4 regions of the Solibacillus sp. iso_87 genome follow, and region 1 is predicted to be linked to each of the others. Evidence: riboswitches for the same ligand, from Rfam matches in the RefSeq annotation. Region 1 holds a riboswitch; each other region holds the start of a gene.

Region 1 (7,811 bases):
AGCCATAACAATCGGCTTGCCGTTCATTGTTCCTTTTTCAATATCCACATTTGTTATAGAGCTATCCACTTTACCAGGGAACACTCCATGGGCATGACCAGTAATGATTGCATCCACATCTTCAATTGTAGATAGTAAATACGATACATCCTCTTCCCCTTTTTCATGTGTAGCATCCCCCATACCAGAGTGTGAAAGTACTACGACAACATCCGCTCCTGCTTCTTTCATTTGCGGAACGACTGTTTTAACAGCCTCTACTGAATCATCAACTGTTACTTTTCCTTCTAAATTTGCTTTGTCCCACTTCAAAATTTGAGGTGGGACAATACCTGTTACCCCAATATTAATTTTCGTTTTTTCACCGTTTGAATCAACCACATCTTTTTCAATCATAACATATGGCTTATACATTAATTCCTTTGTCGCCGCATTGCGCACATTGGCATTAACATAAGGGAATGGAGCATCATCCGTTACTTCATCGATAAATTCCAAACCGTAGTTGAACTCGTGGTTACCGTATGTCGCTACATCATAATCAAGAGCGATCATTGCAGCAATCGATGGGTGAACTTCGCCGTCTTTTAATTTCGTTACTGACTGAATATATGAGCCAAGTGGTGTTCCTTGTATTGCATCTCCATTGTCAAACAGCACTGTATTTGGATTTTCCTCACGTGCCTTTTCGATTAGTAGCGCAGTTTTTGCCAAACCTAAACTGTTCGTTGGCGTATCTTTGTAATAGTCATAATTCACAATATTTGTGTGAATATCTGTCGTGCCTAAAATACGTAAAGAAACCGTCGTATTTGCTTTCACCGGGCTATATTCTTCCAAAAAGCGCTGAAGAATTTTTTGCATCTGTGCTTTTGTTACAAAATCGTTCGGACGAATCGTGCCGTCATTAAAACCTGTCAGTAATCCTGTTGCTACCGCTTTGGCCATTTCCTGGCGATTGCCTTGTCCAATTTTGTTTGCATCTTTAAACTGATCCAATACCTTTTCAGAATATGTTTCCTCATCTTGTAATCCTCTTGCCGCAATAAGGAAAGCATGTGTGCGCGTTAGTTTTTCATTTGGTGCAAATTTAGTTGGAGTTTTACCTTTAATTAGCTTTAATTCTACCGCTTTTTCAATATACGGTTTAAGTGAATCAGGTACATCCTGGAATTTTACAGTCTCCCCAGTGCCGACCTCTACACCCAATGCATCAATTACGGCCTTCACAAATTCTCCACGTGTCATATCTTCATTCGTAGATGTTGGTGCCGCTGAAACTGCTGACATGCCACTTGCTAAAAGTGTTAGCGTTAAGGCTGAAGCAGATAGTTTTTTCAACATTTCTTTCACTCCCATATTCTGTAGTGTATAACAGAACTATCATACTAAATTGCCAGAATAGTAGAAAAGAGTATATTGGTACAGGCTTCTTCTATATAAATAGTATTTTTATGACAATTTTTAACTTAGAGTATATTTACAGTTTCTTTTATATTATTACTATGACTAATAGCAGAAATAACTGCTACTCCATTTACTCCCGTTTGTCTCACAATGAAACTATTTTCAGTGGAGATTCCCCCAATTGCTACAATCGGGAATTTAGGAAACTGAGATTTGGCATCTTCCAATAACGTCAGCCCTACTGGTGCTCTCGCATCATCTTTTGTGGAAGTTTCATAAATTGGACCAATCCCCGCATAATCTGCCCCATTTGCCATGGCCAATTCCAGTTGTTCCATTGTATGAACCGATACTCCGACGATTTTATTTTTCGCAAAAGATCTAAATTTTTCTACCTCGGTGTCTTCCTGTCCTACATGAATTCCATCTGCATCTAATGTTAATGCAAGTTCGACATCATCATTGATAATGAATGGTATTTTATATATTTGGCACAGCTTTTGGCATTGACGGGCAAATTTAATATACTCATCCCCTTTTAAAGCATTTTTCCCTTTTTCCCTCAGCTGGAACATAGTAATTCCTGCCTGTAGCGCTTCTTCTAAAACAAGCAGCGGGTCGCGTTTACAATTGATTGTTCCCATAACAAAGTATTTATTTAAATCAAAAGACATGGACATTACACACCCCCCGCTGTTCATGATAGGCGAAATGATTTGTCGGGCCAAACCCGTGACCAATATTAAGCGGATGACGAATTGCCAGCTGCACATATTTTTTTGCTTCTATAATGGCTGCCTCTGTCGATCTTCCTTTTGCCATCTCCGCCGTGATTGCTGCCGAAAATGTACATCCTGTTCCATGGGTGTGCTTCGTATCCACTCTCTCGGTTTTCATTTTAAATGGTTGCTCCCCGCGAATGAAAACCGTATCTGTCGCATGCTTACTGTTTAAGTGACCACCCTTAATGACAACACATTCCAGCCCTAGACTTAATAGATGCTGCGCCGCTAAATTGATATCTTTCTCAGTTTGAATTGTATACCCAGTCAGGATTTCCGCTTCCGGAATGTTCGGTGTACAAACAGTTGCAAGCGGCAATAACTTTTCCTTAAGGGCTGTTGTAGCCTCCTGCTCTAGTAAACTGGCACCACCTTTTGCAATCATGACTGGATCAACGATTAGCGGAATTTCTGTGTCTTTTAGTAAGGCGACAATAGCTTCGATAATTTCTGCACTAAACAGCATCCCTGTTTTAATCGCCTTTATCTCAAAATCTTGAAGTACCGCTTTTAACTGAGCTTGCACGAAATCGGCCGTTGTCGGAAAAATCCCATGCACTCCTTCCGTATTTTGTGCGGTTAGTGCGGTAATGACAGATGTGCCAAATACACGTAGTTCCTGAAACGTTTTTAAGTCTGCTTGGATGCCTGCACCGCCACCGCTATCCGAGCCTGCAATTGTACATGTAATCATTGTCGTCCCTCCGCTAAATTTTCTAGTTCATTCAAGAAATTTTTATGGAAAGTTCCTATAGCTGCCACAGAATTGGCACTTGCCTGTTTATATTCATTGAGCAGAATTTGTAAATCATTAAACGGTTCTTTACTGTTTGCCAGCACCGCAGCACAAAGGGCACTTAGTAGGCAGCCGCTCCCCGTCATTTTTGTCACTTTTTCATGACCACCCGTTACGAATTCAACTCTTTCCCCATCCGTAATAACATCTTGTTCTCCTGTTACGATTACAATAGATCGATAGTTATTAGCAAGCTGTTTGGCAGTCGCTGCAACATCTATATCCCCCTTGCCGCTATCAACACCTTTGGAAGTCCAATCCGCTCCCGCAAGAGCCGCAAGTTCTCCCATATTGCAGCGGATTACATCAATCTTTAGAAGATCGAGCAGTTGTCGTGCTATCTCAACTCGAAACTTCGTTGCCCCTACCCCTACTGGATCCAGAACAACCGGAGTACGATGCTTATTTGCGCTCAGTCCAGCTTGCTTCATCGATGCTACTGTCCGTTCATTCAAAGTACCCATATTTAAAAGTAATGCATTTGACTGAGCAGCCATTTCTCCCACTTCTTCTATCGCATCCGCCATGACTGGTGAAGCACCCACCGCAAGCAAACCATTCGCTGTAAAATTTGCGACGACATAATTTGTAATGCAATGTACTAACGGCTGATTTTTATTAATTGCTTGCAGGCTCATTGATATACACCCCTTGTTCCCAGCTTTGCTTCGTCCAAGGCATCTCCCAGAACATCCATTCGTAATAACAGCTTTTCTTAAAATGTTCCTGCAATACTTTTAGCTTTGCCGGTTGTTCTTTCGCATATCGATCCAGCATCGATTTTTGTATTTCAATATTTTGAAGCATCTCCTCGGACGCATATAGTGCAATCCACTGTTCATAAAGGGGGACATTGGGGCATGCATCTTTTAACCTTTGCCCTATTTCCTGATACAGCCATGGGCAAGGTAAAATTGCCGCAAATGCTTCTGCTACATCTCCGTTATGCACTGCATTGTACATATGGCTTACATAGTTATAGGCTGCTGGAGCCGGTTCGAATTGTTCCAAATCCTCCGCTGTCACACCTAATTCTTTAAACGTTGTCCGGTGTAATTCCAGCTCTGCGTCATGAATAAATTTTGCTGTTTGCAGAAAATATTGTACATCATCATCTGTTGTAGCTTTTGCAGCTGCAAGAGCAAGGACTTTCGTATAATGTTTTAAATAATATGCATCCTGCAGCATATAAAACTTAAACTTCTCCAGCGGTAAACTCCCATCTGCAATCCCTTGTACAAAAGGATGATAGAAGCTAGCCTCCCAATAAAAATCCGTTTCTTTCCTTACCTTTTCACAAAATCCCATTGTTACTCCTCCTTTTTGTTGGCGGAAGCACAAAAAAGACGCCTCAATATAGAGAGACGTCCCCAAAAAGTGTAAGTACCACTTTTCTTTGCTCCCTACGTCCGTATTAACGGCCAGGTTCCAAGGGTCAGGTTTTAACCTTCTCAACACTACTGTGTCCCCCCGCAAATCAAATGCTTGTATATTTGCAAAAGAAAGACTCCACGTTAAGGATACGCGGAGCCAAAGTAAGTACATATGTATAGCGTGTACTTTGCTCCCTACGTCCGTATTAACGGCCAGGTTCTAAGGGTCAGGTTTTAACCTTCTCAACACTGCTGTGTCCCCCCGCAAATGCATTTAATTATCCAGAGTGTAACAAATTAATTCAAACCGGGCAAGTGAATTCAAAAATTACGAAATTACTCCTACGCCCGCAGAAAGCGTCCCGGAATGTAAATCAATTTTTAGCGCTCAGAAAAAAATAGCATTTTTGTTTTTCACAATTGCTATTAGCTATTGTAAATGGGCTACTGCCGATTTTTTACCAGTCAGTTCATGATAAGCCTGTGTATATTCTTCAGCCAATTTAACAACATATTGCTGTGTTGAACTAATCTCTTTAATTGCACCAATTCCTTGCCCGCTTCCCCAAATATCTTTCCAGGCTTTTGCCGTATTATCGTTGAAGTTCATTGCAGAAGGATCACTTTCTTTTAGATTATTCGGATCCATCCCCGCATTCATGATAGAACCTTTCAAATAATTTCCATGGATTCCTGTAAATAAATTGCTGTAAACAATATCTTCTGCGGTACTATCCACAATCATCTGTTTATATTCTTGACGAGCAAAGGCTTCTTCAGTCGCGATAAACGGTGAACCAATATAACCGAAATCAGCTCCCATCGCCTGTGCAGCCAATAGTGAATGGCCTCGTGCGATTGATCCTGATAAAGCTAATGGACCGTCAAACCATTCACGGATTTCCTGTACAAGCGCAAATGGACTCTGCTGACCGGCATGGCCTCCTGCACCTGCTGCTACTGCAATGATACCGTCCGCACCTTTTTGAATCGCTTTTTTGGCAAAGTAATTGTTGATAACATCATGAAAAACTATGCCTCCATAACTATGTGCTGCCTCAAAAACTTCTTCGCGTGCCCCAAGTGAGGTAATAATAATCGGGACTTTATATTTCACACAAAGCTCCATATCCTGTTCCAGCCGGTCATTTGTTTTATGGACAATCTGGTTAATTGCAAATGGCGCTGCCCGCCGATCCGGATTTTTGGCATTATAGCTTGCCAACTCCTCTGTAATTTCAGCTAACCATTCATCCAACTGTCTTGCCGGCCTTGCGTTCAGCGCTGGCATCGACCCTACAATTCCTGCCTTACATTGTGCAATGACCAATTTTGGATTGCTAATAATAAACAACGGTGCCCCTATTACTGGGATACGTAAATTTTGTAAAATTTCCGGAACATTCCCCATCAATAATCCCCCTTTTATTCAACTACTACTAATACTTCATCAGTATCAACCAAATCTCCTTCTTAAATGGATAACAATCAAAAAAGTCAGATGAATTGTTTTCCATTTCATCTGACCGTCAATTTTGCTTTTTCTATTTCTTCACCACATTAAAATTAGCCCCGATGAGCTGCCAGTTTTGCGGGAATGGCAATCCTAATTTCCAATAACCAACACCGCGCAAATTCAAGCGCTTTACTAAATCAAACTTCGCCTGAATGGAACGTGCGTCCTCAAACCAGACAATATGTGAACGGCCTTGCTCATCATAGTAATTAAAGTACGGGGCCTGTGCAGTATAGTCAAATTGGATAGCCGCATTATAACGTTTTGCCACTTCAATTGCACGTTGAGGGCTTATTGCTTCTGCATAATCTCCTCCTTGTACAAAGGGTAATGTCCAATCGTAGCCATACAAATTTTGTCCCAGTAAAATTTTACTCGCAGGAACTTCTGTTAAAGCATATTGTACTACTTGCTCGACTTGCGGCAGCGGAGAAACGGCCATTGGAGGACCAGCAGAATATCCCCATTCGTATGTCATCAGCATAACAAAATCCACTATTTCGCCATGAGCTTTATAGTCATGCCCCATAAACCATTCACCCGGCTGATCGGCTCTCGTTTTTGGTGCCAATGCAGTAGAAACTGTATACCCTTCTGCATGCAAACGCTCTACAGCTCTTCGAAGGAAATTATTGTAGGCTTCTCTCTGATCGCCCGATATACGTTCAAAATCAAAGTGGATATCCGAAATATTTCCGATACGTTTTGCTTCTGCAATGATATTGTCCAGCAGCAAGTTCTGGACAGCGACACTTTGGAAAATATCACGTGCAAGCTCAGCGCTAAACTGATAATCTTCGAGATTAGTAATCGCCATTGCTATACTTGTATTATTTTGTTCAGCGATCTCTGGTAATGGGTTTATTGTCGGTGCTTTTAATGAACCATCCCGCCTCGCTTCATAACTGAATACAGCTAAGTAAGTTAAATATGGACTCGCCTCACGAACTTGATCCAGCAGCATTTCGTTTATTTCATCACCCCTTGGTTCTACATATGCCAAAATTTCTGCTGACCTTTTGGATGGTTCCGGTATATACAATGATGTTCCGATCATTAGCAATGCATCCGGATTTAAGCCATTTGCTTGAGCGAGCGTTAAATAATTCACCTGAAAACGTTGACCAATTGACCATAAACTATCGCCTGGCTGTACAATATAATATTGACCTTTCAGTGGAACGACCAATGCTTGCCCGACAACTAACCGAGCCGGCTCTGGAATTTGGTTGGCTTCCACTATACTTTGCACTGTTGTTCCATAAGCTTGTGCAATTGCCCACAATGATTCTCCCGGTTGTACAACATGAATTTGAATTGTCCGTCCTCCTTTTCCTATGTACTAATTTATGAACTATATCCCGTGTTAATGCGGAAAGATAGGTTAGAAATACATAAGTAATAACAAGAAACAATTTTTAAGTGATTTCATTTATTCATATGCGCAACCAGGTTAACTGTTTCATACTATAGTTGTGAGGTGAAAAAATGCCAAGAGTAAAATACCGGGATTCCGATGTCGATTTAATGGCTCGAATGATGCGGGCCGAAGCGGAAGGCGAAGGAAAACAAGGGATGTTGTACGTAGGTAATGTAATTGTGAACCGAGCTATTGCCACATGCCTGGATTTTAATGATGTAAGAACAATCGAGCAGGTTATTTTCCAAGTACAGGGCAATAACTATTCTTTTGAGGCAGTACAAAAAGGAAACATGTTTTATCAAAGGGCCAGAGAGACTGAAAGAAGACTAGCAAGACAGACGCTGGACTATTGGCGAGACCATCCAGCGAAGTATGCACTTTGGTATTTCAACCCATATGGTCCTTGTCCTCCAACATGGTACGATCAACCATTTACAGGTCAATTTAAACAGCATTGCTTTTATGAACCGATAGGTGGTACATGTGACAGTGTTTATCAGGGCTAACTGTATTT
Region 2 (7,811 bases), 490 kb from region 1:
TACGTACCACTATTAACTTTTCGCCATTCCGAGAAACACTCCACCTAAAACGATAAGTATTATACCAATTGAAATAGATATAAGCTGACTTCTTGTCTTTTTTTCTCCTATTATGAAAATGCCGCCAAGAGTTGAAATTACGATTCCCATTTGTGATAATGAGAAACTTGTGGCAACCCCTACTTTAGGTTGAGAAATGAATAAGAACATATTCCCAGCTGCCCAGATCAGACCAGGAATAATATTGCGAATTACGTATTTATTAAAAGGTTTATGCTTATAAGTAAGTATAAGCCCACCAATTACCATACCAATGGCTTGTGGAAATAAAGCGGACCAGCCGCTTACATTAAATAAACGAGCTACCACTACATAAACCAAGTAACCGATTGTGGAAATAATCAATGTAATAATCCCTTTTTTAAATTGCCCAGATTGCTCTTTGTTTTTCTCACTTTCCAGTGTTGTTAACACGATACCAATCACAATGAAAATAAGAGCTAATACACCTAAAATAATCGTTTTTGTCGTTGACCATTCACGGAAAACAATTACACCAAACAAAGCTGTGGACACTAACTGCATACCAGTAGAAATTGGCATCGTTTTTGAAACGCCAATATAGTCAATTGATTTTAACTGATTACTTTGTCCTAGTGCCCAAAACAAACCAGAAACAATCCCTACAATAAAAATAAGTGGTGTTAATGGTGGATGGACTACAATATAAATAATAGTTGAAAAAATCAGTGCGCCTATTGTAGTCCCAAGCGTTTGAGTATATGGACCTCCACCTAACTTAACATTGAATAAGACGATACTTCCCCAGAAAATGGCAGGTAGTATGGCCAAAAGTATATCCATTTGATGCTAACCTCCTTTCTCACACTCTTGATAAATGCCTATCCTTATCTTCTGCTAAATTAGACATGTTATGTACAATAAGCCTAGATTTTTTTGTCAATAATTATTTCTTATGTTTACTATAAATTCAAAGATTTTTAAGTAATTAAAAATTACGTGACTGGACCGGATATTTCGGCAAGAGTTGTAAAATTAGAGGATTACGTAATTATTGAAGGGTGTACGATTAAAGTAAACCGAGTTAAATTAGGTTATTTTATAAATGTTCGGAGTTTTTCTTTAACAATTTCATGGTTAGTAAGAAAGATACTAAGAAGAACAAAAGATAATATACCAAGGGTTTTCTTCATCGAATACACGTTATCATATCAACGTTAATGGGCTTTTCCTTTTTGAGAGACTTTCTACTTTATGCCTGATTTTTTGGATTTGTCCGCAGGATTTTTTCCAATTATTTAGTGTTACTTTGGATAGCATTGTGAAAAATGTCTGCAATGTCATTATCTGCACTCGGCAATAGGTGTGCATAGAATTCCAATGTGATTTTAGGGTTGGCGTGACCTAAACGCTTTGAAATTCAGCAATACTCCCAAACATGAACTGCACCTCCTTGTTAGACACATCTAACAAGGAGGTGCAGTTTTTCTATGGCTAGAATGAGTCCAGAAGATAAACTAGCAGCGGTTCAACGATATGTAAATGGCAAGGAAAGCTCAAGAACGGTAGCTGGGGATTTTGGTATTTCACACCGGTATTTATTAACTTTAGTAAAACAATATCAAAATAACGGAGTAAAAGTGTATGTCAGACGATATACAAATTATACAAAAGCGTTTAAACTAGACGTACTTAATTATATGACTGAACACGGTACATCCTTACACGAAACGGCAGCTTTTTTCAATATAGCAGCTAGTTCGTCTATACGTAATTGGAAAAACCAATTCGAAATATTATTTGAAGATGCCCTTCAGCCAAAGAAAAAGGGGCGTCTATCCATGAAAAAAGACTCGACTAAACAACCAAAACAAGCACTTGTAGAAGGTTCACCTGAAGCACTTCAAGCAAGGATCAACCGTCTACGCATGGAAAACGAGTATTTAAAAAAGTTGAATGCCTTAGTTCAAGCCAAGGAAAAATCACCAAATGAAAGAGCTGGGGTTAAAGTGTTTAGTACGCTATCGGTCCATTATCAATACAGCGGCCGACTTTCGACATACTATGTGTCACATTTGCTTTCTCTATGATTCGCTTGAATTCTTTTGATGTATATTGATATCCTCGATCACTATGTAGGATAGGAAACTCCTTAAACTCGGCTGTCAATGGCGTTCCCCTTATGGAAAGTTAATTTCAATTCGACTAATTGATCTGCTACAGCTTTACTTTTGAACAAGAATTGTGGAATAAGAAAATAACTTGACTATCTACACAGGAATTTAATCAAACTTTTTTACAAATTATCGAACTTTATTAAAAATAATCAGACTCTATTATAAATTATCGAACTTTATTTCAAAGCCACAGTTCGTTCTGTTTGAATTTTACCTTGTTTATTAATATATTAGATAGTAATTATAACTGAACCGTAGTATCCGACAGCCTTGCTAACTTGCTTTGCTCTTCCTCTAATTGAAACAATACCTATTACTGATTCCATATGAAAGGGGTTGCTCGGAAAAATAATGGAATTACCAAATTTGCTACCAATAGTATCGTGCATCTGTTTAAAGGAAGCCCATAATTCTCTTACCTTTATTGGATAAATTTTTATTATTTGTTTCTGGTTTTCTTGAGCCTTTTTAATTTTTGCATAGTTTTCTGCAGCCTTCTCTAACCAATCCATATTATTTACCACCTCCTATAGTCCAGTAATAAAACTAAGTGGGAGTACAAACAAAACATTCATGAACTCTCAATAGCACGTACCGCCGGAGGAATAGCAATACGCACTATTCAAAGCCCTATTCCATCGCAAGTTTAATTTCACCATCACATAGACAAATACGTTTATAAAGCTTCTTTACAATAAAATTTCCATTCCGGGAAAGTTCCCTGGTCTTTTTTAGTATTCGTGCCGGTCTTTCGCATTCTTGACACCTTAATGTAGTAGTCAATTAATTATTCTCCTCACCATGATATCTTTTTATATAATCATCTTATTCTGAATGTAAAAAAGAGCACTGGCATTCATCCAGATACTCTTCGCTAAATTTCTCTTTAGTTACTGTAGCCTCTCATTTTTATTTTGTGTTAAAAATAAGTGCTCTTATATATTGGGTAATCGTATGGCAAGTAATTTGTTTGTAATGGCTCATAAAGTTATTTTGAATACTTAATAGTTGTGCAATATAATTAAAAAATTGATACCGGGGTGATTATTTTGACACTTACAATACTAATCAATTGTAATTGCTAGTGGGATATCTATGGTTTATTCCAAGACGAAGGAAAATAAAAAATAGCCATAGTGTATAAAATCCCCATAGTTTCTCCCTGTCACCTCATTTATTAGTGTCGAAAACATGCCCTTTTCTACTTGTAATAAAACTCGTAGTAATACCAATTGAAAGTATAGTGATAATGGAGAAATAAAAAGTCTCTGAAGATAATAACAAACCACCAATAATTATTATTATTGAATCAATAAGCAAGATATATCCCTACATTTATCCCCGTCTTGTCACATAAAAACTGGGCAATAAAATCCGTTCCTCCCGTACTTGTCTGAAAATTTAACATCAATCCATTTCCAACTCCAATAAAAATGCCCCCTAGAAGTGAACTATATATAGCTTTAGCAGCTCAGAAAATCCACATCAAAATCCTTATTTCCCTAACGGGGATCTTGCTATTGATTATGCTGCTGGTTGTGCTTATTTAAATGGTAAAGAGCTGCATTTAACACCTATTGAATACAAATTACTGGTTTTACTTTCTAAAAATATAGGTAACGTGTTAACCCATAATTACATTACAAAAGAAATTTGGGGAAATAGCTGGGAGAACAATGTAGCATTTCTTAGAGTATTTATGGCAACCCTACGTAAAAAAATTGAGGTTGATAGTAACCTTCTTCGCTACATGATAGTAATAGACATTGACATACTATCACCCCCTATTCAAATTGAATGGGGGTTAATTTGTGTCATCAGTTAAATGAATACCTTTTAGCGTCGGTCCAAGGATGCAAACACCAGTACTATATCCTCCTCAAGAAAAAATTGCTCAACAATATAGTCCTATTGTTCAACATATATATACCTATTATTTTAAAATCACAGTTCATAATAAGTTTTCCTTAAATAAATATTATATTTACCTCATCCCACTTTAACTTATTGCCCCCCCTTATATTTACATCTAAAAGAGAGATACAAGCTGGTTTCTAATCCATTACAAGACCGCCATCAACGACTAAATTTTGTCCAGTGATGGCACTCCCCCAAGGAGATGCAAAGAATAATGCCACTTCCGCTAATTCTTTTGGTGTTGTCACTCTTTGTAAAGGGGTTGTGGTTTCAATCAATTGAAATACTTCTGCTGTTGTCACTTTACTCGCATCCGTTTGTTTTAAAAGTCCACCAGACATCATATTGACTGTAACGCCATACGCCCCTAACTCTTTCGCCATGTTACGTGTAAATCCGAGCAATGCCGCTTTAGCTGTTGTGTATTCATGATAAGCTACTACCGGATGTTGAAATAAGTTTGTCCCAATATTGATAATACGACCAAATTCTAGTTCTTTCATATCCTGAATACATGCTTGAATACTGTTCAAAGCACCCTTAATCGTTCCTTCAAATTGCTTATTGTAATCGGTCCATTGAAGCTCAAACACATTTTTTTGTGTGAGTGGATTAAATTCGAAATCAATCAACGCATTATTGACAATGGTTGTAATCGGCGTATGAAAATATTGCTTTGCCTTTTCGACCATTTGCTGAACTTCTTGTTGGTTGCGGATATCTGCTTGTAAAGCGATAACCTGAGAACCCAGACTTTGTGCTAAACGTTGCGCTTTTTCTTCACTCTTATAATAATTCAGTACGACATTAGCCCCCTCTTTGACAAATGCTTTTACGAGTTCTTCTCCAACACCTCTACTTGCACCTGTAACTAAAACGGTTTGTTCATGTAATTTCATCATCATTTCCCCTTGTCTAATTTTTGTATAATTGTTTGATATTCGTAAATGACGGAAAGACAAAAAGCCATCCGACTTAAATTTCCGCAAAACTAAATACGGTTACCTCCTCATTAGATTCTGTAAGAGCAAAAAAACGCCTCTATTACTATAGAGACGCTAAAAAAGTGTATACTACACCTATAATTGCTCCCTACGTCAGTGTTAACTGTCAGGTTCTAAGGGTCAGGTTTTAACCTTCTCAACACGAATGTGTCCCCCTGCAATTAAAGTATTTGCAAAAGAAAAGCTCCACGTAAATTACGCGGAGCCATAGTAAGTACAAAAAAAAAATATGTACTTTGCTCCCTACGTCCGTATTAACGGTCAGGTTCTAAGGGTCAGGTTCTACCTTCTCAACACAAATGTGTCCCCCTGCAAATGCATTTAATTAGCTTGATTCTATCAAAATATGCTGTTCTTAACAAGTACACTTTTTACTTAAATACTACATTACTACAAGCAGCCTAGAATTATCCCACTCAATCGTTTGTATCCTGATTAGCTAAAGGTTTGCTAATAAGATGGTTGCCCCATACGCGACTCTTTTTACAAATAATCGATTGAATACCCAACTCACTCATTAGTCGATAGACTTTCTTATGATTCACAAGAAAGCCTTTGTCTCGTAAAGCGATTTACATGCGTGGATACCCATACATTTTGTGCGTTTGATGAATCGCTAATATTTGCTCCTTTAAAACAATATCATTATGTTTACGTAACGATACTTTGCCATTTTTAAGCCACTTATAGTAGCCCGAACGTTATTATATAGAAAGAAACCAACTGTTTTGAAACAAAGCTTGATATTATCCCCTTTAAGTAGACAATGTTAAAAAACCTTCAGTACGCTGTCGGTAAACATTTTACTTAAAGGGGATTTTTCTGTGTCGAGAAAAAATAATATTTATTCAAACGAGTTGAAGTTAGAGATTGTACAAACTATCTTTTAATCGAACTTTATTATAATGCTACACCTTCTTCATATGGCCACCTAAAGATTTTTTGTTTATGTGGTTGAAAAAGGTAAGCACCTTATGAGAGTGCTCCTTTTTTAGCTAACGCAACTGTTCGCTAGAAATATAATGCTTTTCAAAATTTTGTTTCATAAATAGCATTTTAAAACCAATAACAATTTTTATTAACCCATCTATTGAGGCAAATACTAAAAAAGGAATGTTAAAGAAAATAATACCCAATACCCCATTTGTTATTGCTAATATTCCTAAAACTATCATCCATTTTCCTTGGGAAAAGTAAAAAGCGAAAAAATGTATACCAATGACAATTAAAATAGACAACCATACCAATCTTGAATTTTCAAAGCCAATAAACAAACCACAAAGGGTGCATAAAATAATTGTTATTATTACGTTTATATTATCTATTTTATCTTGAAATTTCGAATTTTTACCGTATGCTAGTTGGCGATTTATATACGGTAACATAAAAATTATTAGATAACCGAAAAAGCCGCCAAACCCAAGGACGAAAGGTTGTATTGTTAAATCACCGCCACTTATTGCCGAAACTATTATAATTGCACCTATATAAATTAACCATACTCCAATAATCTGATTTGACATGAAGATTCCCCCAATCAAAGAATCGATTATTAAAGTATTCAACTTTTCATGGTACTCCATTAAAGCACAATTCCTCTTGCAAGAATTGCGCCCAATTGTTGATCTTTGCCTTGTTTTAGTCCGTATTCATCCGGAGAACTTCCGGGCTATCCAATATAATTTCACCGTATGGTATTGTTGGATCAGGAGTTTGCTTACTCGGTCTAAAATGCATAATTTTCTTTTCTGATATACCGATTAGCACATAATCTTCTGTACCTGGAACTATAAAAATCATAAACCAATAACCGTCCCATAACTAAATAGGTACATGAAGTAAGGCGCCTATTAATAAGGATGGAATAATTACTTCGTTATATCCTACTTAAATTCGATATCTTTAAAACAAAGGCATATAAGTATATTACTTACCTATTACAGAATGTACCGGTAAAATAGAACTGTATGCCAAGAAAGGTAAAATGATAAATGAATTGGTAAAATAAAGAGTTGTAGTACCAAGAGGATTGGGGAATCTCCGTTCTCTTTTATATTAAAGTTGAAGAGGGGTTAACTATGGATAGGAAAAGAATGAGTAAGAAAAAGAAGAGAAAACCACAACCACAAACTCCTTCCAATGCTGTAAGAGAAGGTGGAATTAGGGAAAAAGAAAATAGGCACAGGAACAGAGCACCAGTTTGGGCATTCGGTTGTTTATGGATCTTCTTTTTAGGTTTCGTAGCATTTTTCCTTTATGATGCATACCTATTCGATTATTTGGAAGAGATAAACTGGTTAGCGCCTCAAATAAATTTGTACTTCTTTCTGTTCATTTTCTTTTTAGTGCTAGGACTATCTTTGTTCTCAGGATTATTCTTTAAAAAGGCACGTAAAAAGGTTGGTACTTACATAGCAACACTGATTGGGATAGGTGTTCTTTGGTTAAGTGTACAGGCCTTCATAGATGGAAAAGAGGCTATTAAAGATATAGAAGATTATAATAATGGAAATTACGCTACAGTAACAGGGGTAATCGAAGACTACAGACTATACATACCAAAAGGAGGTAGTGGTTACATAACTTCAGTGACGATCAACGGAACTGACTACGATGTTGAGGGGTATATCGGTGTGGATGAAGCAAAGGAAGGGGTAGGTAAATTGAATTTAAAGATCCACTACCTACCCAA
Region 3 (7,811 bases), 770 kb from region 1:
AAAGCAAACGGTTTAAATGAAAGTATTACACATGTCGATTTCATGATCGGCTCTGAACAGATGAATATTGACGGAATTACTACAAATGGACAAGCTGAGCCAGTTTTCCGTAATGGGAACTGGGCATTTTAATAGCAAGATAGAATCCGTCTTTTAGCAATAAATAAAATTTTAAGATGTCGCCATATTTACAATTTTTTCTACATTAACTAACTAAATTACCCTACAATGTTCCAATTTTTTAGGTTATAATTGGTTAATGATTGTTATCACTAAAATAGAGAGGAGTTTTTATAATGTTTGATCACCATTATCCGTTCTTATCTGACTACTATACGGTAGTGTTAGGATTTACGGTAATACTTCTTGTATTCTTATTTATGTTTATTATGTATTTACGTATTGGTTTACAATCACACGACTCTGTTATAGTAGATTCAAAGGCAAACACATTTGCGCCAAACGAAAAATCATTGGATGGCCACCATCATCATTAAGTTTTTTACAACCACTCTAAAAGGTGGTTGTTTTTTTCGATAGCGGATTCTTGCTATACTTCTCTCTATTTAGTAGAAATTTAACTTTATTAATGCGCATTTATTTGAATTATCTAAAAAATATTTTAAAATATAAAAGAATCGAAAGGGGTTTGAAGAACAAATGTCTGCATTACAAACAATTTTAGAGTTTAACGGAAAATTCGTAGATGAAAAACAATATGAGCAGTATGCTACAACAAAATATCCTGATAAAAAAATTGTTGTTTTAACTTGTATGGATACACGTTTAGTTGAATTACTACCTAAAGCAATGAATTTGCGCAATGGGGATGTCAAAGTTGTAAAAAGTGCAGGGGCAATCGTAAATCACCCATTCGGCGGGATTATGCGTAGTTTACTTGTAGCGGTTTATGAATTACAGGCGGATGAAGTATATATTATCGGCCACTACGACTGCGGGATGAGTGCAGTTGATCCGAACGTAATGATCGGTCATATGCTTGAACGAGGGATTAAACAGGAAACGATTGATGTCATCAATTACGCTCGATTTGATTTAAAAGAATGGTTATGCGGTTTTGGGGATGTTGAAACAAGCGTATTAAAGAGTGTTGATTTAGTTAGAACACATCCGCTAATGCCAAAAGGTGTTCCTGTACATGGTCTTATTATCGATCCTGCAACAGGAAAGCTGGATTTGGTAACGGACGGCACAGTTGACCAAAAATAAATAATAAATGATAAACGACAGTGCTCTTCATAATGAACACTGTCGCTTTTTTATATTGTCGTCCCTTTATATTCCCGCTGCAAAATGGCGTACATATAATGGTCGACCCATTTTCCGTTTATATACAACAGCTCTCGCAATAACCCTTCCCTTGTAAAACCCGACTTTTCCAATACTCGAATGGAAGCTGAATTTGGTGGTGCAACATATGCCTCTATTCTGTGAAGATTCAATGTTATGAAAGCGAATTCCATAACTAGACGTACCGCTTCGGTCACAATTCCTCTACCTGTGAAATTCTCATCCATTGAATAGCCGATAAAACCGCTTGAATAAGGTAAACGTTTAATTGAATAGAGTGAAATATGCCCGATTAATTGACCTGTCGCATTGTAAAAAATTCCGAAAGAAAATTCCCGGTTTGTTTGCAGCAAATGTACGCTTTCCAAAATCTTATTATACTGTACTTGTTCTGTGTAAAATTCATCGCGATGTAATGGTTCAAATTCGGACCAATACATTTTATTGTCTCTTAATAATTTTGCCAACCCTTTCGCATCGGACGGGGTAAATGTGCGAAGCGAACATTGTTGCCCAATAAGTCGAACCATTGGACCCTCCTTCTTGTGAAATAGCTTGAATAAGCTTTTCATTGAACCACCTTCATTTCATTTCAAAGCTTGCCTACCGTTTTTTCAACTTTTTCTTTATTGATTTTACAGGCTCTGGCTTTATATCTATAAATTCCGTTTTCTCTTTATCTACAACTGTTTCTTTAACCTTTTCGAAAATGTTTGTAAGCTTCATGCCCCGTTTTGTAACTTCTTTTTCTATATGGGCAACTGTTTCTTTTAGTACTTGAACACGTGCGTAGTTTTTGTCGTTCCCTGCTATTAAGTGCCAAGGAGCGTTTTCCGAATCGGTTTTTTCGAACATTTCATCGGCTGCCTCAAAATATAAATTAAATTTATCACGGTTCCGCCAATCTTCAGCTGTCAATTTCCATGATTTATACGGATCGGCTGCTCTTTCATTAAAACGTTTAAGCTGTTCATCCGAATCGATATGGATCCAAAATTTAATCATTATATAATCTTCATCTGTCAGCTGTTTCTCAAAGCTATTAATTTCTTCATAAGCGCGTTTCCACTCTGCTTCTTCAGCAAACCCTTCTATGCGCTCCACCAATACCCGCCCATACCAGGAACGGTCGAAAATTGCGATCTGGCCATGCTGCGGCAACTTTCTCCAGAAACGTTGCATATAATGATACCTCATTTCATGAGGCTGTGGGGCAGAGATCGGCCATACCATTAACCCGCGCGGATCGATACGTTCTGTTAGGCGCTTGATCGCTCCCCCTTTGCCTGCTGCATCCATACCTTCAAATGCAATAATAAGGCCAATTTTATTGTTGAATAAAAATTGCTGGGCATTTAGCATTTCGTATTGCAAAGCTTTCAATTGCTTCTTATAGATTTCCTTCTCCAGTTTTTGCGATAAATCCACATCTTTTAGCTTTTTCAAATAGTGCTGCCTCCCCTACTCCATTTATTTATGTATATTTTACTTGAAAGTGTATGGAATTGGTAATTGTTGCAGTCATTTATTTGAATCATTTGATTATTTTATGTTGGGACCATGTTTTGATAGAACAAAAAACGCGGGTGCACTTATGTATGCACCCACGTTTATAACTTAGTCTTCTAATGTTGTTAAAATGATCGGTTTGTCTTTAGTTACGATAATCGAATGTTCGATTTGGGCAACTAATGATTTGTCCGGTGTAATGAATGTCCAGCCGTCACCTGATTCTACGATATGCTCAGCCTTTGCCGAAATAAACGGCTCTACTGCCAACACCATGCCTTCTTTCATGATTGTTGTATCCCAAGCATCATAATAGTTCAATACATGGTTTGGCTCTTCGTGTAATGATTTACCTAAGCCATGACCAGTTAAGTTCATAATTACTGTCAACCCGTGATCCCGTGCTTCACGCTCTACAGCTTTACCGATTTGATTTAATTTTGAACCTGCTTTAACCTTTGTCATTGCACGATCAAATGCTGATTTTGCTACAGTGCAAAGTTTTTCTTTCTCTTCATAACCTTCACCAACGACAAATGAAATACCTGTATCTGCAAAATACCCGTTTAAAGAGCCCGAAACATCAATGTTTACGATATCGCCTTCCTGAATAACCTTGTTACCTGGAATACCATGTGCAACTTCGTGATTTACTGAAATGCATGTATATCCCGGAAAATCATATTCGCCTTTAGGACCTGAAACCGCGCCTGCTTCCGCAAACATACGGCCTGCAATTTCATCTAATTCTTTCGTTGTCACGCCAGGTACTGTCGCAGCTTTCATCGCCTCACGAATTTCAGCACAAATGCGTCCAATTTTTTTAAACGCCTGTATTTCTTCTTGAGTAGTAACAATCATGTGTAACTTCCTTCCTCTTAAACAATGTCTACCCTTAACTATAGCATACTTAAAATCGGTTGTAATTGTTCAAGGATTTTAAAATTTACCGGTTTATTACTAATTTAGTACGACTTTCTACTATATAAAAAAGAAAAAACTTGCAGCGGGAATTGTATTTCTCGCTGCAAGCCTTGAGTTTTCTATTCGCTATGTTGTTTTTACTTTTTGCAGTAATCGGGGTGCAGAAGTGAATAAAATAACTGCGATAATTGCCGTAAGTATTGTAGCAGGTACCATATAAGTACTGTTGTAAATAATTGAATAGGCCCATACATTATCATCGCCTGCATATTCTTTAAAGAACACGACACCTGCAAGCAAGTGCGAAACAAATCTTAAAGCACCACCTATAAGGGCCCCGATGACGATATAAAGTGCCATTTTTACTTTATTGAACGATTGTGCAGCCTCTAATAATGGCTTTCTTACAATTGCCGCTAATCCTACTACTGTAAAGGCAAGACCATAATCTAAAATTGCCTGAAGCCAGTGTACAATGTAAGCACCGAACATCATTTGCATAACGCCGATCAGCAAACCTGTTGCAAGTCCTGCCGTTAACCCCCAACGAATAGCCATTAACATGATCGGTACCATAACAAAGCTGATTGACCCGCCTTGTGCCCACATTTTAAATGATACTTGATCCAACACAAGTCCGATGGCAGCAAATATCGCTATCTCCACCATCATCAATAATTTCATTCTGTCCATAACAATTCCCCTTTCTTTTATCCGATGTAACAAAAGTGAAGAGGGATAGAATAGAAATCAATTACGCATTAGCGTAATTGCGTCGGGATTCGGCTTTACGCTCGCGTAAAGAACTCATATCCGAATCCATGACATCCGCCGGAGGCTTTTACTTTTTCAGAAGGTTTTTAGAAAAAGTAAAAAACGATAGTCAGGACAAAAGCCTGACTATCGTTTGAACAGTCGGATTCTATCCACATCCCTACGCAAGTGCTAACTTACAGGTTCAAAGAGTCAGTGCAATCCCGTGCACAATCTCAGCCGACTTTCTCGGCACCCCTTGTGGTACATCTAATTTTTTATTGTTTGAACATGCTCATTGTAACGAATATTTTTACAACTTTCAACAGCTATTATTTTGAAACGTACTAGAATTACATATAATAGATACGAAGGAGTGATAAATAATGGATCAATCGAAAGGTTTAAGTGCACTGAGCTATTTAAGCTTTTATTTTGCACCGTTTATTTTACCGTTAATTATATTTATTGTTACGAAAGATAATGCAGTTAAAGGCCATTCTAAAAAAGCTTTTATTACACAACTCATACCGATACTGTTAGGGATTCTGTACATTATTTACTTTTTCACTTCCGTTCTTTCCTGGAACGATACTTTGACCTTGAGCATTCAGGATTTTTTTATTAGTTCGCATTTTATCGGATTTATTCTTTTAGTTGTTATTACGTTCATCCTGGCGATATGGAATCTAGCTCAAGCGATTAAAGTTTTACGTTAATGTTTATGAAAGCTTGTTCTTTGGGTATATTTTTTATACGAAATGTATTCGTTAAGGAGTGTTTACTAATGAAATTAAATAAACTTATTAAAACAGCAATTAAATATGGACCAATCGTGTATCCTATCATAAAAAAAATGATGGACAACAAAAAATCTACACCCCAACCAGCAACTACACGACGAACTCCAAAACGTTAATGCAAAAAAAACACATTTCCCACTTTTACTGGAGGGAAATGTGTTTTTTCTTATTTAATAATGATCTCCGTTTTACTGTAGCCTTCTTTTAGCTTTTGCACTTGTAAAATAGCCGGCATTGCTGCTTTTAGTTCGGCCACATGGGAGATGACGCCGATTAAGCGGCCTGTTTGTTGAAGATCGATCAATATATCGATTGCCCTTCTTAACGCTTCCTCATCTAAAGTACCGAAGCCTTCATCAATAAACATCGTATCGATATGCACACTTCCTTGAACACTTTGAATAACATCGGCCATTCCTAATGCTAATGAAAGTGATGCATTAAATTTTTCACCGCCGGACAGTGTTTTTACATCCCGCGTTTGCCCTGTATGGCTGTCATATACATCGATGCTGAGTCCGCTTTGGGCATTTCCTTCTTTCCTTCCTGTAGATTTCAGGAAGTATTGGCCATTTGATAGGACACGCAAACGTTCATTTGCCGCATGGGTCACTTTTTCCAAATAGCCGATTTGTACAAACCGCTCAAATGAAATTTTCGCATCATTTTGACCGCGAATTAAATTATAAACATGTTCAACTTGCATCAGTTTCGCTTTATAGCTTTCGATCTGCTGTGCGGATTGGTCAAGTCTATCGCGCGTCTCCTCACATTGCTCCACATAGGACTGGATCAGTGTCATTTTTGAGTACTTTGCCTCAATCTGCTCATTCAGCTCATGAATCTGTTGCTCACATGCCGTTAAATCAGCTCGTTCTTTTCCTTCAAGCAAAGGTTCTTCCTCAGCAATTTGAACAGATAATGTATGAACATTTTGCTTGTACGCTTCAACCGCATCCTGAATTTGCTGCTGTACATTTAAAGGCAATAACGCAGTTTTATACGTTTCTAAGTCGAAACCTTCCTGCAGCAATGCTGACTCAAATACTTTTCGAGCTAAAGTATATTCCTGCTGTTTTTCTGTTACAAGATTCTTCGCATGTAGATGGTTCACTTCACAAGTTTTTTCATCTAATTGGATTTTTTGCATCGCTTCAAGTGCATTTTGAATCGCAATTTTTAAATGGTGATGTTTTTGCTGCTGGCTTGCCAATTCTTGTGTTACTTCATCCAATCTAGAAAACTGAGGCAATAATGATTGCTCACTTTGCTCAAGCTTCCCTTTTTCCTGCGCATATTGTTTATCAATATCGATTACATATTGCTGCCCTTTTTCAATGCGACCTTGCAACACTTCTTTGTTTTCTGAAAGCTGTGCCATCGTTTTCTTTTCATTGATAAGCTGGGCCTGCTGCTGTTTTTGCTTTGTCAACTGCGCAGTCAGTACGGCCAATTGCTGTTCATACTCATGTAGTTGTGAAAGCTCAGCTTCAAGTGACTGAAGCGCACTTCTTTTCTGTTCCAATGTTGCCTTTTCCACATCTAATTGCGAATTGACCTGATAAAAGCTTTGCATCGCCCTATCACCTTCCTGACGCAGCTGTGCCAACACATTTTCATCAATGACAACCGCTTCGCTGTTATGAATGGCTGGGTGCTCTGTGCTCCCACATACAGGACATGCTTCCCCGTGCTGTAATGATGCCACTAGAAAGGCTGCCTGATTGCTGCGTATTTGCTGCTCCATGTTTTGCAGCTTCTGTTGTGTTTCATCAGTAATTTGTTTCTTATCTGCAAGCTGTTTCACTAAAGCTTCCACATTCATCTGTAATGCAGCCACTTCTTTTACCATTTCAATTTTCCGTGTTAATGCAGCATGTACTTCATACGTATCATGGTATGTAATGGTCGCATCTTCCAGCTCATTTATAATGGCTTGCTGCTGTTGATGTTTTTCTTTTAAAGAGGATGCTTCGTTTTGCAGCTTATCAAATAATTGCTTGGCGTTTTTTTGGTTTTCTGCAAGCTTTGAAACATTTTCCCGCTGTGTATTAATCGATTGATAGATCGGAACAAGTTGTTCAAGCTGCGAAATCGATTTTGTATAGTTATCTAACAATGGTTCTTGCCGCTTTTTCTCCTGATAATGATTTGTCGCCTGCTGAAGTTGTGCCTGCGCACGTTCATAGTCAGTCTTTGCTTTTTGTAAGGAGACTTCTGCTTGTTCAAGCTGCCGTTTTACCTTCTCATATTCACGCTCTAAAGGTTCAATTTGATTAGCCTTTTTGGCAAGTACAAGTTTCTGCTGTTCTGCTTGTATTTTATCCTTTTGCTGCAGTAATTCTTCGAGCCGCGCTTTCCGCATTAAAAACTTTTCAATCCGCTCATTTAACAGTCTTTGTTCATTTATTGTTTTAACTAACTTTTTTAATTCATTTTTTGAAAAATCATATTCCCCTTTTAATGCAGTACATTGATCTTCATAATATTGCTGTTCTGTCAGCAAGGCAC
Region 4 (7,811 bases), 440 kb from region 1:
ACATTGCTGTTTGAGAAAAATAATGACAGTGCCGGGATTTCTTCTTTCCAGGCATTAGCGATGTCATTAGGAAGTCGTATCGGTACAGGTAATATTGTTGGTGTTGCAGCGGCCATCAGCCTCGGTGGTCCTGGTGCAGTTTTCTGGATGTGGGTTATGGGATTTTTAGGTGCAGCCACTTCATTTATTGAAATTACCCTTTCTCAAATTTTCAAGAGTAAAATCGAAGGTGAATATCGCGGCGGAACTCCGTTTTATATTTACAAAGGCCTAAATTTAAAATGGTTTTCAATTATTTCAGCGACAATTTTAATTATCGTTATCGGAATTTTATGGCCGACAGTACAGGCAAACACAATCGCTTTAACGGTTCAGGAATCATTCAATGTTCCTCCACTTGTAACAGGTTTACTGCTTGCTGCATTAATGGCCGTGATCATTTACGGTGGTGTAAAGCGAATTGCCACTGTTTCTGAATATTTAGTTCCGTTTATGGCTTTAGCTTACGTGACAATTTGTATCGCTTTATTAGTCGTTAACATTTCTGAAATTCCGGCGATGTTTTCATTGATTGTAACTAGTGCACTTAACTTGAATGCTACATTTGCAGGTTTAGTCGGAACAGCCATTGCAATGGGTGTACAGCGTGGTGTATTCTCAAGTGCTGCCGGGTTAGGTACGGAAACGTTTGAATCCGGTGCAACGAGTGTTTCTCACCCTGCCAAACAAGGTTTAGTACAGGCGTTTTCTATTTATATTGATACGTTTTTAATCTGTACAGCGACAGCGTTTATGATTTTAATTACAGGTATGTACAATGTTGCGCCAAGTGCTGGCGAGGCCATCGTATCCAATATTCCAGGTGCTAATCCTGAAGTTTATACACAGTCTGCGATGAGTACACTGATTTCTCCGACATTCGGCCAGTACTTTATGACAATTTCATTATTCCTGTTCTGTTTTACTACGTTAATTACGTACTTCTACAAAATGGATACAAATATTGCCTTCATTAAAGAAATGTTGAATATCGGCAAAGCAGGCAAAGTCATTACGCATACTGCCCGCATCTGCCTTCTAGGTATGGTTATTTTCGGTGCAGTGAATTCGGCTACACTAATTTGGGCGATTACCGATTTAGGTGTCGGGATGCTCGGCTGGGTAAACGTTATTACAATTGTACTTCTTTCTAAAACTGCTTTAATAGCACTGAAAGATTACGATACGCAAAAACGCTTGGGGCTTAACCCAACGTTCAACCCGTTAGTGTTAGGGATTAAAAACGCGGACTTCTGGGAAGACCTCGAAGCAAGATCTTCGATACCAAATACCGTTCCTTCAAAAGGAAAAACGGTCGTTGCGAAGAAAGTCCAAGAGCGTCTGCAACCAGTACCGAATCCGTTTTCTGAATAAGTATTAGGCTGACCATCGCCAAATGTATCGGTTATGGTCAGCTTCTATGTTATTGCTTCTAATTCCCCATTTCCATCCTCTATATATGACTCCATTTTACGGACCGACTCCGAGGAGGTTCCTCCTAGTGTACAGAGCTAAAGTAAAATCTTAACCTTATCTACAATTCTGAATGTGTAAACCTTGTTTTAATACTTTGTTTAAAATCACTGTAACTTTTTTATTTTTTTATTTTTTCTAAAATAGTACTTTTTTATCATAACAACAGTGTGTATAATACTAAAGTTGGCATGAAATTATATGGTGTACACTTAAATTATTTTTAAACAATAAAATTCGTCGTATTCCTATAAATTCTGTAATAAATTATGTATTTTAATATTATCAAGAGAGCAGAGGTAACAGGATGAAATGGTTTAAAGATTTAAAAACATCTGTCAAGTTGATCATTACGTTTCTTTTCATGAACATCGTTTTAGGTGCAGTGGGAATAACTGGTTTGATTAATTTGAATAAAATGGAAGAACAAATAGGTATTATGTACGACGAACGTGTTCTACCAATAACTGACCTGGGGACAGTGGAAACAGATTACCAACGCCTTCGTGTCCAGATCCGCGACATGGTCTTCGTTGCGCAAACAGAAGAACAAAAAGATACATTTAATGATATACGGTTGCAGATTATTCAAGATATAAAGAATAATATAGTGGAATACGAAGATGGTGAAATTACTCCGGAAGAACAAGTCATTCTTGATCAATTTCATCCTGAATTCGACGAATATTTGTCTTTATACGAGACAGCCGTTAATTATGCTTACGCAAATAATATTGACAACTATTTAAAAATGGCTCAGGAATTTAATGAATCCGGAAATGCAGTTCAGGGTTATATCAATGAGCTGATCAATCTGAATATCAGTTTAGCTGACGCTACGGATCAAGAGTCAGACGAAATATATAGTTCTTCAAGAACATTTACTATAATACTTATCGGTCTATCTGTTCTAGTCAACATTGGGCTGGGTGCGGTCATTTCCAGACTTATTTCGAAACCATTAAAAGAAGTATCCGAACTGGTTGAGACAGTCGCAAATGGAGATTTAACAGCAAGCACTACAATTCATTCAAAAGATGAAGTTGGTGATTTGGCCCGTTCAGTGAATAAGATGGTAAACAATCTACGTAGGACCGTAGAAGGTATCCTTCAGTCAGCAGAGAGTGTTTCTGCTTCTGCTCAGGAAATATCTGCCACAACCGAGGAAGTGGCTGGCAGTGCATCAACACAGGCAAATGATTCACAAAAAATTAACGAACTGTTTAAAGAGATTGTAAAAGGCGCACATAGTCAGGAACATGATGCGCAAACGATGAGGGAATTGTTCGGAGAGTTAAATACGGCCATTAATGCCGTAGCGGAAAACACGAATGATACAGCCGTATTGACCGAGAAACTTACGACTACAGCCAAAGACGGCAGTAAAGTCGTACAGGAATCAATTCAGGGTATGGAAAGTATCAGTACGCAGATGGCACTCCTCGAAAAAGATGCAGCTCGCATTGATGATATTATTAAAGTAATCGATACAATCGCAAGTCAGACAAACCTGCTTGCATTAAATGCAGCTATTGAAGCAGCACGGGCTGGTGAAAACGGAAAAGGTTTTGCGGTTGTTGCAGACGAAGTACGGAAACTGGCAGAGCAATCCAGCGAAGCCACAAAAGAAATCACTTCTATTATTAAAGGCATCCAGAAAAATACTTCCCTCAGTGCCATTGCAGTAGCTGAAGGTGTAGAAACAACAAAACGTACTGAACAAGCCTTTACACATATCGCAGAAATGATGACACAGGCAAACGAAAAAACAATGGAGATCGCTTCAGCGAGTGCCAAGCAATCTTCCCATTCAGCCAATGTGATGAACTCGATTGAAAGTATTGCCTCTGCAAGCTCTCAGCAATCCGCGCAGTCCAATGATATAATGAACGCGGTACAAAGCATTACTGGCACAAGTGAAGAAGTCGCCGCCGCAAGCGAAGAAACAGCCGCAACAACACAAGCACTGGCAAATTTAGCGGAAGAATTAAACGAGCTGGTTGCCACTTTTAAAACCCATAAATAATAGTACACGATAATCACTTATTAGGACTATTTCTCATTCAACTACAGAGAAATAGTCCAATTTCCTTTTTTTGCGTCAATACGACCCTTTGGCAGAATGACAAAAAGAAGGCGTAGGTTTCAGTTTCCTTTACCTATGTCTTCTTTTTCTGTTATTCAGGAAAATACGGCAATTCGCCGCTCTTTGGAACAGTCAGGTCTTGTAGTTCTGTATACGCAGCAAATGAGTGTGATCCAAATTCTCGACCTAAACCGGATTGCTTCACTCCGGATATGTGGGGTCCCACTATGTATGCTGATTTTCAAGATTTTTAATGCATTATATGTGTATTTTTAAATGAAAGTTTAGTGATCAGCGCTTTCCTGAATATGCCTAAGCACGAAAAGATATATTAATGCATACGTTAACTACAACAATAAAAGAGGTGAAATTTTGAGTCCGACTATTGATTACACATCGCCGCATACACAGTTTACATTCGATGTTAATAAAAACCCATTATTCATTAAAGATCAGCATAATTTTATTAATCTATTGGGCATAAACCAGTTAAATACGCTTGATAATGTATCATTACTCGATATTTATCTCAATGCCAACAATGTCATTGAGCCTCATTACCATCAAAATGCGGCGGAACTTGTCTACTGTATTACGGGAAGTGCGGTTGTTTCGATCTTGAATCCGTTTACGAAACAGCTTATGCATTTCCCGATTACTCCCGGTCAAGTGGCGAACGTTCCTGAAGGGTGGTGGCATTACGAAGTCGCTACGCAAAACAACACGCATCTGCTCGCCATATTCAATGCTCCGACACCGGAAGTCATTTTAGGTTCTGATCTGCTCAAGCTGACACCTTCAAATATTATGGCCCACACATATGGAATGAACGAAAATTTATGGACGCAGGCAGTTGCCCCTGTCAGACCAAATACTTTCATCGGTCCGCCAAATCCGTGGCAACATGCCCAGCCCGGCAACTATGGCGGCGGGTATCAGCAATAATTTTTCTCGGTCAAAGGAATTAAATTACAAAAAACCATTTGCATACTGAGATGGCCATGTTATGATAACTGTGAAATTAAACCAGTATTGGCAGAAGAAAATCTGCTCGTAATTGAATATGAAAACTACTAGGGGCGCCTTTTTGGCTGAGAAGTACCCTTTGCACCTGATCTAGGTAATACTAGCGTAGGAAAGTAGTGTCGACCCCCTATTTTTATTTTTTTGTATAGGCTACGATACCACTTTCTATAGTTGAAAGTGGTTTTTTTGTTGCAAAAAATTATTGTAAAGGAAGGTAGAAATGAATAAAACGAGAAAGCTTACATACTCAGCGATTATCGCAGCGATTACAACGATTCTCAGCAGTATGGTGTATATTCCATTAGGTTTTGCCAAAATATTTCCGATTCAGCACTTTGCCAATGTCGTATCGGCTGTACTGCTCGGTCCATGGTATGCGGTATTACAGGCGTTTCTTACGTCGACGTTGAGAAACTTGATGGGGACAGGTAGTTTATTCGCTTATCCGGGAAGTATGATTGGTGCACTTCTCGCCGCGTTTCTATTTGCGAAAACGAAGAAGTTATCGTTTGCAGCGGTAGGTGAAGTGATCGGCACAGGGTTGCTCGGTGCGATGGCTACTTATCCGATTGCCATTTTATTTTTAGGACAAGAAGCGGCGCTGTTCGGTTTTGTCCCGGCATTTATGATGAGTTCGTTTGCAGGAGCGCTTTTAGGCTATGGTTTGCTGAAGATCATGGTAAGAAACAGGGCATTTGGCGGGATGCTTTATCAGAATGCCGGGTGAGTGAATGATCTGAGATGGTATAGTTTGTCAGAGGGTTTTATAGAATAGTTGAGGCGGTTATTAGAACTGAACTCAGGACCGGATTTTATGAGAGTTTTTTGCACTGGCATATCGTTTTTATTAGAAGATTTCAGACTATATTAGAACAACTAAGCCCTTTATTAGAAAACGAGCGCCGGGTCTATCGCGCCACACCAATTGATACACCCGACGCAAAGTTTAATTAGGTAGATTTAACTGCCACGATACGCCAAAACGGTCATTTAGCCAGCCGAACTTTTTACTGAAACCGTAATCACCGAGTGGCATTAGCGGATGACCACCTTCAAGCAATTTTTCATAAAGTTCGTCGATTTCTTCTTCCGTATCACATGTAATAAAAATAGAGAATGACGGCGTGAAGTCAAATTCATGTTTTAAATTACTGTCAATGCACATATATTCCTGTCCTTTTATCGAAAAAGTAGCTTGCATGACTGTTCCTTCGTCTCCGCCTTCATTTGCACCATAGCGGACAATGCTCGTAATTTTCGTATCTGCCATAATGGATGTATAGAATTTCATCGCTTCTTCTGCAACGCCGCCTTGGAACATTAAAAATGGTTTTGCACTTTTCATCGTTACCTTCCCCCTTCTTTCACTAAAATCAAGTATTTCGCGAACTTTCCTTCCCACAATTTAAAGGGCATCACCTCGTTCCGGAGATGCTTTTTTGATCATGTTTCATTCTGCGTACTCTAACCTTGATAGCTCACTTTTCCTGTCTCCACTAATTCCTTCAGCCCCATGAACATTAAATTCCACCCTTGTTCCGTACCTTCTCGCATTTCGTCTAGGGCTTTTACGGTATCAGCATCTGTCCAATTCTCTTCGTTCTCAACATGGATCAATTGGGTAAACGTCCTTTCACAGCCTTGCCCCATTTCCTTCAGCTCCACTGTAATCGTATCTGCCAGCTCGCTGAATTGCGGCATTTTAAAAGTGAACACGATTTTTTTAGAAGGATCGATTTCAAAGTACTCTCCGATTGCTCGGTAGTCCACTCCCTTTCTGTGGTCTACGATTTCCCAAGTCCCCCCTACTTTCGGGTCATTTTGTGCGACCTTGTTCGTTCCTTCTAATGTAAAGAACCACTTTTTCATCATGAAAGGATTCAGCCATGCATCAAACACTTTTTCAGGCTTTACATTAAATTCTCTTTTCATCGTTAAATTTGTCGTTGAGATATTGTTCATCAATATTCTCCTTTTGGGTACTCTGTTATTAGTTTATTAATAACCTATTTACAAGAATATTTAAACCAATTGCTCCAATATTCTTCCCCATATAAAATAGTCTCCTGCGAGAAAACCCTCACAGGAGACTTGCTTCATCAATTATTCTCCGAAAACGACATGCCACTCAGCGCGGCCTGCTAAAAATTCTTCAGCCAATGCTTTTGCGCCTTCTAAGCTATGGCTTGCCGCCCAGCCGCATTGTACTTCATTACATGCTGGTACTGACTCTGCCTTCAGCACATCTTTCAACGTATTTTCAATAATCGTTAATACTCCGTCATAGTCATTGTAGTTCAGTAATGCCAGGTAAAAGCCTGTTTGGCAGCCCATTGGCGATAAATCAACGACATCCTCACTATGATTGCGGATACGATCTGCCATTAAGTGCTCTAAAGAGTGTAATGACGGCATTTCCATATGTGCCTTGTTCGGCTGTTTAAAACGGATATCGTATTTTGTTACGACGTCGCCTTTCGCTCCTGTTTTTGTACCGGCAAGTCGTACGTATGGTGCCACTACTTTCGTATGGTCTAAATCAAAGCTCTCTACATTTGTTTTCTCTGTTGGCATGTTGAATCCCCCTAGTTAGATAAATTGCATAGATTTTATAAATTGTTGAATCCGTTCGTTGTTGTTCGCTGTAAAGAAGTTTTCGGTTACACCGTCATAGCCGATTTCGCCGTTTTCCAGAAATAAAATCCGGTCCGCCACTTCACGCGCGAAATTTAGGTTATGCGTTACGATAATCATCGACTTGCCTTCCTCCGCCAAATCCTTCAGCACCTTCAGCACTTCCCCCTCAAGCTCGGGATCCAGTGCACTCGTCGGCTCATCGAACAGTAAAAACTGCGGCTCCATTGCCAATGCTCTTGCAATGGCGACACGCTGCTGCTGCCCGCCGGATAGTTGCGAAGGATACTGATCTGTTTTATGACTCAGGCCAACCTTCTTCAATAATTGCTGCGCCTTTTGTCTTGCAGCCGCTTTATCTTTCCTTAAAACGGTAACCGGCCCTTCCATCACATTTTCAAGCACCTTCATATGCGGAAACAGATTAAAGCTTTGGAATACCATCGCCGAATTTTGACGAATTGAAAGTAGGTTCTTTTGAGAGATCGGCTTGTTCAGTTCAACTGTCTGGTTGCCGACTGTCAAAATTCCTTTTTCAGGTCGCTCCAATAAA

What was found. Region 1 has a riboswitch for thiamine pyrophosphate ahead of tenA (thiaminase II). Riboswitches for the same ligand answer to the same signal wherever they lie in the genome.
Region 2: linked by a shared signal. The riboswitch ahead of AC0VXV_RS10755 (3-oxoacyl-ACP reductase) and the one ahead of tenA (thiaminase II) in region 1 are both predicted to bind thiamine pyrophosphate.
Region 3: linked by a shared signal. The riboswitch ahead of thiT (energy-coupled thiamine transporter ThiT) and the one ahead of tenA (thiaminase II) in region 1 are both predicted to bind thiamine pyrophosphate.
Region 4: linked by a shared signal. The riboswitch ahead of thiW (energy coupling factor transporter S component ThiW) and the one ahead of tenA (thiaminase II) in region 1 are both predicted to bind thiamine pyrophosphate.

The regions. Positions count from the first base shown of each region.
Region 1 covers NZ_CM149656.1:2,628,866-2,636,676, forward strand. Annotated here, with positions in the region: gene AC0VXV_RS13335 (bifunctional 2',3'-cyclic-nucleotide 2'-phosphodiesterase/3'-nucleotidase) at 1-1,344, opposite strand, end outside; gene thiE (thiamine phosphate synthase) at 1,470-2,087, opposite strand; gene thiD (bifunctional hydroxymethylpyrimidine kinase/phosphomethylpyrimidine kinase) at 2,071-2,883, opposite strand; gene thiM (hydroxyethylthiazole kinase) at 2,880-3,623, opposite strand; gene tenA (thiaminase II) at 3,604-4,293, opposite strand; TPP riboswitch at 4,369-4,467, opposite strand; TPP riboswitch at 4,534-4,632, opposite strand; gene AC0VXV_RS13360 (NAD(P)H-dependent flavin oxidoreductase) at 4,789-5,769, opposite strand; gene AC0VXV_RS13365 (LysM peptidoglycan-binding domain-containing protein) at 5,903-7,159, opposite strand; gene AC0VXV_RS13370 (cell wall hydrolase) at 7,363-7,803, shown strand.
Region 2 covers NZ_CM149656.1:2,143,483-2,151,293, forward strand. Annotated here, with positions in the region: gene AC0VXV_RS10725 (RhaT/GlcU family sugar-proton symporter) at 13-864, opposite strand; partial or broken gene AC0VXV_RS10730 (transposase) at 1,512-2,011, shown strand; partial or broken gene AC0VXV_RS10735 (IS3 family transposase) at 2,044-2,166, opposite strand; gene AC0VXV_RS10740 (hypothetical protein) at 2,429-2,710, opposite strand; gene AC0VXV_RS10745 (hypothetical protein) at 3,508-3,606, opposite strand; gene AC0VXV_RS10750 (winged helix-turn-helix domain-containing protein) at 3,760-4,023, shown strand; gene AC0VXV_RS10755 (3-oxoacyl-ACP reductase) at 4,253-5,014, opposite strand; TPP riboswitch at 5,188-5,286, opposite strand; TPP riboswitch at 5,343-5,440, opposite strand; gene AC0VXV_RS10760 (IS3 family transposase) at 5,536-5,691, opposite strand; gene AC0VXV_RS10765 (DUF6609 family protein) at 6,115-6,642, opposite strand; gene AC0VXV_RS10770 (hypothetical protein) at 6,758-6,919, opposite strand; gene AC0VXV_RS10775 (hypothetical protein) at 7,198-7,811, shown strand, end outside.
Region 3 covers NZ_CM149656.1:3,403,717-3,411,527, forward strand. Annotated here, with positions in the region: gene AC0VXV_RS17440 (aminopeptidase) at 1-132, shown strand, start outside; gene AC0VXV_RS17445 (hypothetical protein) at 297-497, shown strand; gene AC0VXV_RS17450 (beta-class carbonic anhydrase) at 661-1,230, shown strand; gene AC0VXV_RS17455 (GNAT family N-acetyltransferase) at 1,281-1,841, opposite strand; gene AC0VXV_RS17460 (polyphosphate kinase 2 family protein) at 1,915-2,757, opposite strand; gene map (type I methionyl aminopeptidase) at 2,929-3,681, opposite strand; gene thiT (energy-coupled thiamine transporter ThiT) at 3,871-4,437, opposite strand; TPP riboswitch at 4,659-4,767, opposite strand; gene AC0VXV_RS17475 (magnetosome magnetite crystal formation protein family) at 4,884-5,216, shown strand; gene AC0VXV_RS17480 (hypothetical protein) at 5,285-5,416, shown strand; gene AC0VXV_RS17485 (AAA family ATPase) at 5,467-7,811, opposite strand, start outside.
Region 4 covers NZ_CM149656.1:3,072,401-3,080,211, forward strand. Annotated here, with positions in the region: gene AC0VXV_RS15725 (alanine/glycine:cation symporter family protein) at 1-1,413, shown strand, start outside; gene AC0VXV_RS15730 (methyl-accepting chemotaxis protein) at 1,820-3,538, shown strand; gene AC0VXV_RS15735 (cupin domain-containing protein) at 3,971-4,543, shown strand; TPP riboswitch at 4,664-4,753, shown strand; gene thiW (energy coupling factor transporter S component ThiW) at 4,845-5,351, shown strand; gene AC0VXV_RS15745 (VOC family protein) at 5,571-5,969, opposite strand; gene AC0VXV_RS15750 (SRPBCC family protein) at 6,089-6,586, opposite strand; gene AC0VXV_RS15755 (S-ribosylhomocysteine lyase) at 6,728-7,198, opposite strand; gene AC0VXV_RS15760 (amino acid ABC transporter ATP-binding protein) at 7,214-7,811, opposite strand, start outside.